2 regions of the Massilia sp. IC2-476 genome follow, and region 1 is predicted to be linked to the other one. Evidence: predicted binding sites of a transcription regulator. Region 1 holds the regulator's gene; the other holds the start of a gene.

The links. Region 1 encodes LexA, which represses DNA repair genes until DNA is damaged. Its sites were predicted from a motif close to ACTGTATNNNNATACAGT; they were not measured.
Positions count from the first base shown of each region.
Region 2: a site for LexA is predicted at 3,586-3,603, ahead of LK539_RS15975 (putative DNA modification/repair radical SAM protein). Genes of this name have one in related genera too.

Region 1 covers NZ_JAJFER010000001.1:298,366-304,259, forward strand. Annotated here, with positions in the region: gene rpsR (30S ribosomal protein S18) at 1-28, opposite strand, end outside; gene priB (primosomal replication protein N) at 64-354, opposite strand; gene rpsF (30S ribosomal protein S6) at 394-780, opposite strand; gene lexA (transcriptional repressor LexA) at 1,079-1,711, shown strand; gene LK539_RS01440 (tetratricopeptide repeat protein) at 1,798-2,520, opposite strand; gene LK539_RS01445 (cystathionine gamma-synthase family protein) at 2,619-3,857, opposite strand; gene purF (amidophosphoribosyltransferase) at 3,874-5,397, opposite strand; gene LK539_RS01455 (CvpA family protein) at 5,448-5,894, opposite strand, start outside.
Region 2 covers NZ_JAJFER010000005.1:389,044-394,937, reverse strand. Annotated here, with positions in the region: gene LK539_RS15985 (SEL1-like repeat protein) at 1-436, shown strand, start outside; gene LK539_RS15980 (pitrilysin family protein) at 594-3,353, shown strand; gene LK539_RS15975 (putative DNA modification/repair radical SAM protein) at 3,616-4,845, shown strand; gene LK539_RS15970 (UdgX family uracil-DNA binding protein) at 4,842-5,894, shown strand, end outside.

The DNA of each region.
Region 1 (5,894 bases):
TTTTGTCGAACTTTTTACCGAATGCCATTTCGAGGCTCCTGTATCTAATCTAAATTGGCCGTTTTAGGCGGCACTGAAATCAATGATGTGAAACACCAAGGCTTTGCTGTTGCGGTTTTTTCGTGCAAGGAATCCTTCGAACCGGTAGGCGGCGCCGAGTTCGGCGCTGTCCAGCCTGCCTGAAATCTCGCCCGCGCCGAGCGCAGGCATTTCAAACTCGACCAGTCTTGCCACTCCGGCTTCGACCTGCTGCGAACTGTGCTGCAGGATGGCGCCCACGATGGGGACGCCGGCCGGGGTGAATCGCAGTACGTCTCGCTCCGCGATGGTCGCGATGAGCTGGAACTGATTCACTGCGATGCTTTACTTGGTTCGTTAATTCCTGGAAAAAACTTAGGCAGCTGCGGCCGGGGCAGCGGCTGCTGCTTCTGCGCGGTGGCTCTTGGCTGCGTCTTCGCGCTGGACCGACTTCATCATCGGCGACGGTGCGGTTTCGGCCTTCTTCATCTTGACGGTCAGGTGACGCAGGACGGCATCGTTGAACTTGAATGCGGTTTCCAGCTCGACCAGGGTCTCGTTGTCGCACTCGATGTTCATGCAGATGTAGTGGGCTTTCGGCAGCTTCTGGATCTGGTAAGCCATCTGGCGACGGCCCCAGTCTTCCACGCGATGGATGTTACCGCCGCGGCTGGTCACCGTGGTCTTGTAACGCTCGATCATCGCCGGAACTTGCTCGCTCTGGTCCGGGTGGACGATAAAAACGATTTCATAATGACGCATGCAACACTCCTTAAGGACGTTTAAACAAATGCCCACCTCGGCGTCAAGACGAGTGTGGGAAGGGGTAAGCCCACGATTATAGCCGGAAAAGCGGGCAGTTGGGAAGCCGGGGTGTGGTTTGGGATGGAAGGAGACCTTGCCTGTCCGCCAAGTACCTGCGTACACGCCGCCACACTTTGGCAGTCGGAGGACCCGGATTGCACAATTTTTTTACACTTTTCCCGCGTTTGCCCTTGCGCATTGCGGAATACTGTACAAAAATACAGTCTGCTCTTACAACTAATGCCGTATAACACCCATGCTCAAGCTCACTGCAAGGCAAGAACAGATCCTTAACCTGATCAAGGAAGCGATCGAGAATACCGGTTTCCCGCCGACCCGCGCCGAAATCGCGGCCGAGCTGGGTTTCAAGTCGGCCAACGCGGCCGAGGAACACCTGCAAGCCCTGGCGCGCAAGGGCGCGATCGAGATTTCGCCGGGCACCTCGCGCGGTATCCGCCTCGTCGGCGCCTCCGTCGAGCAGATCCCGATGCCGCCTCCGAACCTGATGATGTCGCTGCCGCTGGTCGGCCGCGTCGCCGCCGGTTCGCCGATCCTGGCGCAGGAACACGTCGAAGCCACCTACTCCGTCGACACCGCCATGTTCTCGGCGCGCCCCGACTTCCTGTTGAAGGTCAAGGGCTGGTCGATGCGCGACGCCGGCATCTGCGATGGCGACTTTCTGGCGGTCAAGAAGGTCGACAGCGCCAAGAACGGTCAGATTGTCGTCGCCCGCCTGGGCGAGGAAGTCACCGTCAAGCGCTACCGCAAGACCGGCAACCTGGTCGAGCTGCTGCCGGAAAACCCGGACTTCAAGGTGATCCAGGTGACGCCGGAAGACGAGTTCGCGCTCGAGGGCCTCGCAGTCGGCCTGATGCGCAGCTGGCACTAACAATTCCCCCGATGGCTGCGTTGCATCGCCTTGCCCTCGGGGTTTTGTTAGTCGAGCGTAAAAAAAGCGGGCACGGCCCGCTCTTTTTATTTGTCCTTGAACAGGGTCGAGCTGTTGGTCTTGACCATCTTGTTGTGTTCGGAGACATAAGCCTCGGTCGCCTTGCGCCAGGCTTCGAAGTCCGCCAGGATCAGCTTCGAACTCACCTTGGCCTCCTCCGACAGGTTGGCCTGCAGCTGCTCCAGGTGGGCGTTCGATTTCTCCAGCTCGTCCTTCTTCATCAGCTTGCGGATGTCTTCCGGCACGCGCTTGGTGAGCGGCGAGGCCGCATTCAGGTTGGTGACGTACTTGTTGTAGCAATCCTGCCAGGTGTTGATGGCGGCGCCGATGCGGTCGATGTCGGCGTTGATCTTCGACATCGCCGGGATGCGCGGCGCCGTGCAGCGGAATTCGCCCGACTTCAGGTCTTCGCCATCGTAGCCGCTGATCCAGTAATCGATCTCCTTGCGGCGCTTGACGCGCTGGTCCATCAGCTCGAGGGACGCGATCGCGACCTTGTTGCCCTTGGCGGCAGCCTTCTTGAACACGGCCTCGGCCTTCGCCTCATCCACCTGCCCCGCTTCGCCGTACCAGTACATCTGGCCGAGCGCCTGCTGCGCGTCCGGGTTACCGGCATTGGCCAGTTTGGTATAGATCTTCAGCGCCGCCGCGTAGTCCTTTTTCTCGAACAGGGCGTTGGCGTCTTCCAGCTCGCCGGCAAAGGCGGCGCCGCACAGCAGCAGGGAGGCAAGGAACAGCTTGGTCTTCATAGACGTGATACCGATGGGAATGGAGTCCCATGATAGCGGTAATGTGCCGTGCCGCTCAACCGCTGAATGAAAAACGGCAGCCGTAGCTGCCGTCGTGTTTACGCTTCCAGCGCCTGGCGGAAGTCCGCCAGCAGGTCGTCCGTGTCCTCGATGCCCACCGACACCCGGATCAGGGATTCGGCGATGCCCATGCTGGCGCGACGCTCGGGCCCCATCTCGAAGAAGATCGTGTGCGCCACCGGGATCACCAGGGTGCGGGTGTCGCCCAGGTTGCTGGCCGGGATGCCCAGCTTCAGGCGGTTCAGGTAGTCGAAGCAGTCGATATCCTCGCGCAGCTCGAAGCTCATCAAGGAGCCGCCCGCGCGGAACAGCTCCTTCGTGATGCCGTGCTGCGGATGCGAAGGCAGGCCCGGGTAGTGCACTGCCGAGACCCGCTCATCCGCCTCCAGCATCTGCGCCAGCGCCAGCGCATTGCTGCTGGTGCGTTCCATGCGCAGCGCCAGGGTCTCGGCGCCCACCGCGATGTGGTGCGCCGCCTCCGGGCCGAGCGCCGCGCCGAAGTCGCGCAAGGCCTTGGCGCGCAACTGGGCCAGGCCCTGGTTGGCGGCCGGCTGCTTGCGGAAGTTGGCCGCGATGTTCGGGTAGGCGCTCCAGTCGAACAGGCCGGTGTCGGTCAGGGCGCCGCCGAGCGCATTGCCATGCCCGCCGATCGACTTGGTCAGCGAATTGACCACCAGGCCCGCGCCCACCGCCTTGGGACGGAACAGGTAGGGCGTGGTCATGGTGTTGTCCACCACGTAGAGGATGCCGCGCTCGCGGCACAGCTGGCCGATGCGGGCGAGGTCCGCCACCTGGGTGCGCGGGTTGGCGATGGTCTCGACGAACACCATGCGCGTCTCAAGCGTCAAGGCCGCTTCCACCTTGGCCACATCGGTGGCGTCGACGAAATCGACGCCGACGCCCTGCCCCGCCACGGTCTGCCACAGGCTGTTGGTATTCCCGAACAGGAAGGACGACGACACGATGTGGTCGCCCGCCTTCAGGAGCGCCTGGAACAGCGCGCCGATGGCGCCCATGCCGGTCGCGAAACAGATGGTGCCAACGCCATCTTCCATCTTCGTGATCTTGTCCTCGAGCGCGCCCACGGTCGGATTGCCCTGGCGGCCGTAACGGAAGCCCGGCTCCTTGCCCTGGAAGACCGACGCCAGCTGGCGCGCGTCGGCGTAGCCGAAGGCGACCGAGGTGTGCACCGGCTTGTGCAGCGAGCCCTGCTCGATCGTCTTGCGGCGGTCGTTGTGCAGGATCGTCGTGGTGAAACCGAACTTCTGATCGCTCATCGCGCTTGTCGCTCCATTACTCGGTCACGGCCGGGGTGTTCAGGTTCAGTTGCGTACGCACCGGATCCTCGACCTGGTTCTTCTTCGGGCTGTGGCGCGCGCTCTCCTGGCGGTCCAGGTATTCCGGGGTCACGTCACCGGTCACGTAGACGCCGTCGAAGCACGAGGCCTCAAAGTTCTTCAGGGCCGGGTTGACGTCCGAGATCGCCTTCTTGAGCGCATCGACGTCCTGGTAGACCAGGCGGTCGGCGGTGATCTCGCGGCACACCTCTTCTACGGTGCGGCCGTGGGCGATCAGCTCGTCGCGGGTGGGCATGTCGATGCCGTACACGTTCGGGTACAGCACCGGCGGCGCGGCCGAGGCGAAGAAGACCTTGCGGGCGCCGGCGTCGCGCGCCATCTGCACGATCTCGCGGCTGGTGGTGCCGCGCACGATCGAATCGTCCACCAGCAGCACGTTCTTGTCCTTGAATTCGGACGCGATCGCGTTCAGCTTCTGGCGCACCGACTTCTTGCGCATCCCTTGGCCCGGCATGATGAAGGTGCGGCCGATGTAGCGGTTCTTGATGAAGCCTTCGCGGTATTCGACGCCGAGTTTCAGCGCCAGCTGGATCGCGGCCGGACGCGAGGAATCCGGAATCGGCATCACGACGTCGATTTCCTCGACCGGGATCTCCTTGCGGATCTTGTCGGCCAGGTACTCGCCCATGCGCAGGCGGGTCGCATAGACCGAGGCGCCGTCGATCACGGAATCCGGACGCGCCAGGTACACGTATTCGAAGGCGCAGGGGTTCAGCGACGGGTTCTCGGCGCACTGCTGCTGCGACATGTTGCCGTCGTTGTCGATGAAGACCGCTTCGCCGGGCGCGATGTCGCGCACGAAGCGGAAGCCCAGGCCTTCCAGCGCCACCGATTCGCTGGCCACCAGGTATTCGGTGCCATGCTCGCCTTCGTTCACGCCCAGGCACAGCGGACGGATACCGAAGGGGTCGCGGAAGGCCAGCATGCCGTGGCCGGCGATCTGCGCCACCACGGCATAGGCGCCGCGCACGCGGCGGTGCACCGCGGCCACCGCCTTGAACACGGCTTCCTTGTCGAGGTTGTAGCCGTCGGCCGCTTCCTGGATCTCGTGGGCCAGCACGTTCAGCAGCACTTCCGAGTCGGAATCGGTGTTGATGTGGCGGCGGTCGTTCTTGAACAGCTCTTCCTTGAGCTGGGCCTGGTTGGTCAGGTTGCCGTTGTGGGCCAGGGTGATGCCGAACGGTGCGTTGACGTAGAAGGGCTGCGCCTCTTCCTCGCTCGACGAGCCGGCGGTCGGGTAGCGGCAGTGGCCGATACCGGTATTGCCCTGCAGCGAACGCATATTACGGGTGCGGAACACGTCACGCACGAGGCCGTTGGCCTTGTACATCGAGAACATGCTGCTGTGATTGGTTGCAATGCCCGCCGCGTCCTGTCCGCGGTGCTGCAGCAGCAGCAAGGCGTCATAGAGAAGCTGGTTGACGGGATTGTTCGAGACGACGCCGACGATGCCACACATGGTGCGCTCCTAAAGCTGGACTGCCTGATTACAGAAATGTCAAAAACGAATCAAAAATTCACATGCTGCGCCATGGCAGCTGGGAGAAATGGTTTTACCGTGCGCGCGCCGGTTTCCGCCATGGGCGACAGCAACGCGTTCCTCCAGAAATCCTGTTGCGGGATGGAAGTCATCCCACTCAATATGACGGCGGCAAGCACGATTACAATGCCGCGCGCCAAGCCAAACAATCCACCGAGGCCGCGGTCCGCGAGGCTCAGCCCGGTGGCCGTGATCAGGGCGCCAATCGCCAGCGACAGCAGGCCCATCAGGATACGCACGCCCAGGAACAGCAGCACGAAGGCCATGATCAGGCGCGCGGTCTCGCCCGGAAGCAACTCCGGCAGCATCGGCGCCAGCTTTGCGCCGTAGGCGTTCGCCACCACGAAGGCGACGATCCAGCCCAGCAGCGACAGGATCTCCTTCACCAGTCCCCGCAAGGTGGAAATGATGACGGA
Region 2 (5,894 bases), on a different contig from region 1:
GCTCGAGTGGTACCGGCGCGCGGCTACCCAGGATTACGCGCCGGCCCAGTACATGGTAGGCACCCTGCTGGACCGCGCCGACTACGCCGATCCACGCGAGGCAACCGAGTGGTTCCACAAGGCGGCCGACCAGGGACACGCGCTGGCGCAGTTCGAGCTCGGCCTGCGCCACGACTGCGGCAAGGGCATCGAGCGCGATTACGAAGCGGCCCACTTCTGGTACCTGTGCGCGGCGCGCCAGGGACACGCGCGGGCGCAGTTCAACCTGGGCGTGATGTACTCGGCAGGGCAGGGCGTGCAGCGCGACCTGGTCGAGGCCTATGCGTGGCTGCAGCGTGCCGGCGGCGCCGGCGTGGCGGCGGCGTCAAGCTACCTGAAGAAGATCGCGGCGCGCATGGAGCCGCAGTTGCTGGCGCAGGCGCAGTCGTTTTCCTGACCGCGTGGGCGGCATAGCCGCCCACCCTACGTATGTACCTATTTCTGCTGGCGTCAGCTCATTGTTTATTGTAGGGTGGGCGGGTTTCCGCCCACGCGGTCAACCGGCGCGTGATCGGACGGGACGCATACATACAACAACTGTCCACGAGACGCCCATGAAAAAACTCGCCATCCCTTTCCTGCTCGGTCTCGCAGCCGCAGCAGCGCTGCCTGCCCACGCCGCCGCACCGACCACCGCGCCACTCAAATTCGACCGCAAGGCCTACAGCATCGAGCATAAAAAATTCGTGCTGCCCAACGGCTTGACCCTGCTGGTCCACACCGACCACAGCGTGCCGGTGGTAGGAGTGAACATGTGGTACCACGTCGGTTCGCGCAACGAGAAGCGCGGCAAGACCGGCTTCGCCCACCTGTTCGAGCACTTCTTCTTCAACGGTTCCGAGAACTACCCGCACGGCTTCCGCGAAGCGATGGACGACCTGGGCGCGAACAACCGCAACGGCACCACCAATACCGACCGCACCAACTTCTTCGAAGACGTGCCGGTGTCGGCGCTCGAGCGCACCCTGTTCCTGGAATCGGACCGCATGGGCTTCCTCGGCAACTACATCTCGAAAGAGATGCTCGAGCGCGAGCGCGGCGTGGTGCAGAACGAGAAGCGCCAGGGCGAGAACCAGCCCTATGGCCGCGTGTGGCAGGAAATCTCGGCCAAGATGTACCCGTATTCGCACCCGTACTCGTGGTCGCCCATCGGCAGCATGGAAGACCTGCAGGCGGCTTCGCTGGAAGACATCAAGGAGTGGTACCGCACCTATTACGGCCCGAACAACGCGGTGATCTCCCTGGCCGGCGACATCACCCCGGAGCGCGCCCTTGAACTGGTCAACAAATACTTCGGCGCGATCCCGCCGGGACCGGCGCTGCCGCGTACCGAAAAATGGATCCCGCAGCTGGACCGCAACATCCGCGACGAGATGGAAGACCAGGTGCCGCAGGTGCGCATCTACCGCGCCTGGCACGCCTCGACATGGAAGGACGCCGACACCGCGCGCCTGAACCTGCTGGCCGGCGTGCTGGCCGGCTCCAAGAGCGCGCGCCTGACCAAGCGCCTGGTCTACGACAAGGGCCTGGCGACCAGCGTCTCGGCCGGCGTCAACGATGCGGAACTGGGCAGCACCTTCAACCTCATCGTCACCGTCAAGCCGGGCGCCGATCCGATGGAAGTGGAACGCGAGATGGAGCGCGTGCTGGCCGAGCTGCTGGACAAGGGCCCGACGGACGCTGAACTCAAGCGCGTGAAGACCAGCGACCTGGCCGACTTCTCGCGCAGCCTGGAGCGCCTGGGCGGCTTCGGCGGCCGTTCCGACGTGCTGGCCGAGAGCATGACCTATGGCGGCAAACCGGACGCCTACCTCGACCGCCTCGAGGTCTTCGCCACCAGCAGCCCGCAAGACGTCAAGCTTGCCGCCAACCGCTGGCTGCGCGCCAACCACTACACGATGACGGTGCGTCCGGCGCCCAAGCTGGCCGCCACCAAGTCGACCATCGACCGCAAGGTCCTCCCGAGCCTGGGCGACGCGCCCGAGGTCAAGTTCCCGGTATTGCAGCGCGCCCAGCTGAAGAACGGCCTGAAGGTCGTGCTGCTGGAGCGCCATTCGGCGCCGATCTTCAACGTCGCGCTGGCGCTCGACGCCGGCGCCGCGTCGGACAGCGCTGCCAAGGCCGGCGCCGCTTCGCTGGCGCTCGACCTGCTGGACAAGGGCACGAAAACCCGCGACGCCTTTGCGCTGTCGGATGCGCTGGAAAACCTGGGCGCGCGCCTGTCCACCGGCACCGGCCAGGACATGTCCTATGTGCGCCTGCAGGGCACCAGCGCCAACCTGGCGCCGTCCCTGGCCCTGATGGCGGAAGCGGCCCTCAGCCCGAGCTTCCCGCAGGACCAGTTTGCCCTGTCGAAGAGCCGCCGCATCGCCCAGATCGGCCAGGAGAAGGCCCAGCCGAACAGCCTGGCCATGCGCCTGGTCCCGTCGGTGCTGTACGGCGCCGAACACGCCTACGGCAAGCCGGCCAGCGGCTATGAGGGCAGCGTGCAGGGCCTGAACCGTGAAGACCTGGCCGCCTGGCACGCCACCTGGTTCAAGCCGGGCAGCGCCACCATCGTGGTTGCCGGCGACACCACCATGGACAAGCTCCTGCCGGCATTGGAAGCCAGCTTCGGCAAGTGGCAGCAGGGCGCGGCGCCAGGCAAGCAGATGGCGGTGGTGCCGCCGACCCAGGGCAAGCGCCTGATCCTGGTCGACAAGCCGAACGCGCCGCAGTCGACCATCGTCGCGACCCACGTGTCGCAGGCGTATGGTCAACCGGAAGACCTGGCGATGGAACCGGTGATGGCCAACTTCGGCGGCATCGCGACTTCGCGCCTGAACCGCAACCTGCGCCTCGACAAGCACTGGAGCTACGGCACCCAGGCGCGCCTCACGGAAGTGCGCGGCCAGCGTCCCTTCATCGTGATCGCGCCGGTACAGACTGACAAGACCATCGAGGCGATGCGCGAAGTGCAGAAAGAGCTGCGCGGCGTGGCGGGCGAGCGTCCGCTGGTGGGCACCGAGTACGAAAGCATCATGCGCAACGTGACCGCGCGCCTGCCGGGCCGCTTCAGCACCCTGGACGCGCTGGAATCGGCGGGCCTGTCGACCGTCAATCTGGGACTGGCGGACGACTACTGGAACAAGTACGCGTCGAACGTGCGCGCCCTGACCCCGCAGCAGCTGGGGACGGCGTCGTCGAAGTTCATCAAGCCGGACGAGGTGGTGTGGATGGTAATCGGCGACCTGCGCAAGATCGAGGCGGGTGTGCGCTCGCTCGGCTGGGGCGAGGTCAGCGTCGTGGATGCGGATGGCAAGCCGATTCGCTGATCGGTAGGGTGGGCGGGTTCCCCGCCCACGCGGTGATCGTTAGCGGTCGATGCGACGAACGGGCTAATCTCGCCACGTTTGAACGCGTGGGGTGATCTGGTCCAGTGGACCAGATCACGAGCCGCCCACCCTACGCACGACCCGAATATTTGTGATGATGTCCCAGCTTTGAACCGCCGACACGCTCGCACACTTGACCCCGGTCGCACTGTGCATACGCGCGCGATAGTATACTGTATGCCCATACAGTTCAGGCATCGCGATGGAACTTACCGACAAGCTAGAAATCCTGGCCGACGCCGCGAAATACGATGCGTCCTGCGCCAGCAGTGGCGCGCCGAAACGCTCGTCCGAGGACAAGGACGGCTTCGGCGCCACCACCGGCATGGGCATCTGCCACAGCTACACGCCCGACGGCCGCTGCGTCTCCCTGCTCAAGATCCTGCTCACCAACTTCTGCATCTACGACTGCCAGTACTGCATCAACCGCCGCAGCTCGAACGTGCCGCGCGCCCGCTTCTCGGTCGAGGAAGTGGTCAAGCTCACCCATGATTTCTACGTCCGCAACTACATCGACGGCCTGTTTCTGAGCTCGGGCATCATCCAGTCGGCCGACTACACCATGGAGCAGCTGGTGGCCGTGGCGCGCCAGCTGCGCGAAGTGCACAAGTTCCGCGGCTACATCCACCTCAAGACGATTCCCGATGCCGATCCGCTGCTGATCGAGGAAGCGGGCCGCTGGGCCGACCGCCTTTCCGTCAACATCGAGCTGCCGACCCACGACAGCGTGACCCGTCTCGCGCCCGAAAAGAACGTCCACACCATCAAGCTGGCGATGGGCTCGATCCGCCGCAAGCTGGACGAAAAGGCGGAGGAGCCAAAGGCGCCGAACTTCGCGCCGGCAGGGCAGAGCACGCAGATGATCGTCGGCGCCGACAGCAGCGACGACCACACCATCCTGAACACGGCCGAGACCCTGTACGGCAGCTATAAACTCAAGCGCGTGTACTACTCGGCCTTCAGCCCGATCCCGCAGAGCCCGAAGAGCGTGCCGCTCGCTCCGCCGCCGCTGCTGCGCGAGCACCGCCTGTACCAGGCCGACTTCCTGCTGCGCGGTTACGGCTTCACGGCGGGCGAGCTGATGCCGCAGTCCGGCAACCTGGCGCTCGACGTCGACCCCAAACTCGGCTGGGCCCTGTCCAACCGCGAGCACTTCCCGCTCGACCTGAACCGCGCCGACGAGACCATGATCGCGCGCGTGCCGGGCATCGGCATCCGCAACGCCAAACGCATCGTCGAGCTGCGCCGCATCCGCCGCATCCGCTGGGAAGACCTGTCGCGCCTGCGCTGCAGCATGAAGAAGCTGGCCCCCTTCATCGTCACCGCCGACTACAGGCCGGCGCAGGACGCGGCCAGCTCCCACATCCTCCGGCGCCACCTGGCCGACGCGCCCGAGCAGATGAACCTGTGGCCGGAACTGCAGGCGGCATGAGCCCTGGCGCCGCCGCGGCAAGCTTCGTCGCCGCCAGCGGCCAGCCGCTGGCGGTGAGCGACTTCGCCGAGTGGCGCGAGGCGGCGCGCGAACTGCTCAAGGCGGGCGTGCCGCCCGAGGCGGTGAGCTGGGGCACGCCTGAGGGAGGCGACCTGTTCTCGGGTGCGCCCCCTGCGGCTGGGCCGGACGATAATGCGGGCAACCCACCATTGCAATCGTCGCAACCGCCGCGACCTGCCAATCCGGGTTCGTCCCCGCGCGTGCCGCGCGCCCTGATGGAGATGCTGCAGAAAGCCGCCTGCTTCCGTGCCCCGGACCGCTGGGCCTTCCTGTACCGCGTCCTGTGGCGCTGGACCCGGGGCGAGCACGACGTGCAGTCGCCCGCCGACCCGGACGGCAGCCGCCTGCATGGCATGGTCAAGGCGGTGCGCCGCGAGGAGCACGACATGCATGCCTACATCCGATTCCGCGAGCGTCCCATCGATGCCGGCCCGCCGCGCTTCGTGGCCTGGTTCGAACCGCGCCACGACGTGCTGCCGCAGGTGGCCCAGCATTTCGTGGCCCGCATGGGCAAGGTCAGCTGGATGATCGCCACGCCCGACGCCAGCGTGCTGTGGGACGGGAATACCCTGCACAATACCGGACCACTGATGTCGAGCGCGGCCGACCTCGACGACGCCGGCGAAGCGCTCTGGCTCACTTATTACCGCAGCATCTTCAACCCGGCGCGCGTCAATGCCCAGCTGATGCAGAGCCACATCCCGTCGCGCTTCTGGAAGAACCTGCCGGAGGGCGCCATCGTGCCTTCCCTGGTCAGCCAGGCCGAACTCGGCGCCCGCAAGATCGGCCAGGTACAGGCGGTGGGGCGGCGCAGCGGCGCCACCATCCCGATCAGCGCCGAGGCGGCGCAGCCGGACCGCGAGCAGCCGTCCAAGCTGGACGAGTGCCGGCGCTGCGAGCTGTGGCAGTACGCCACCCAGGCGGTGGGAGGGGAAGGCTCGAAGCGTTCGCCGATCATGATCGTGGGCGAGCAACCGGGCGACCAGGAA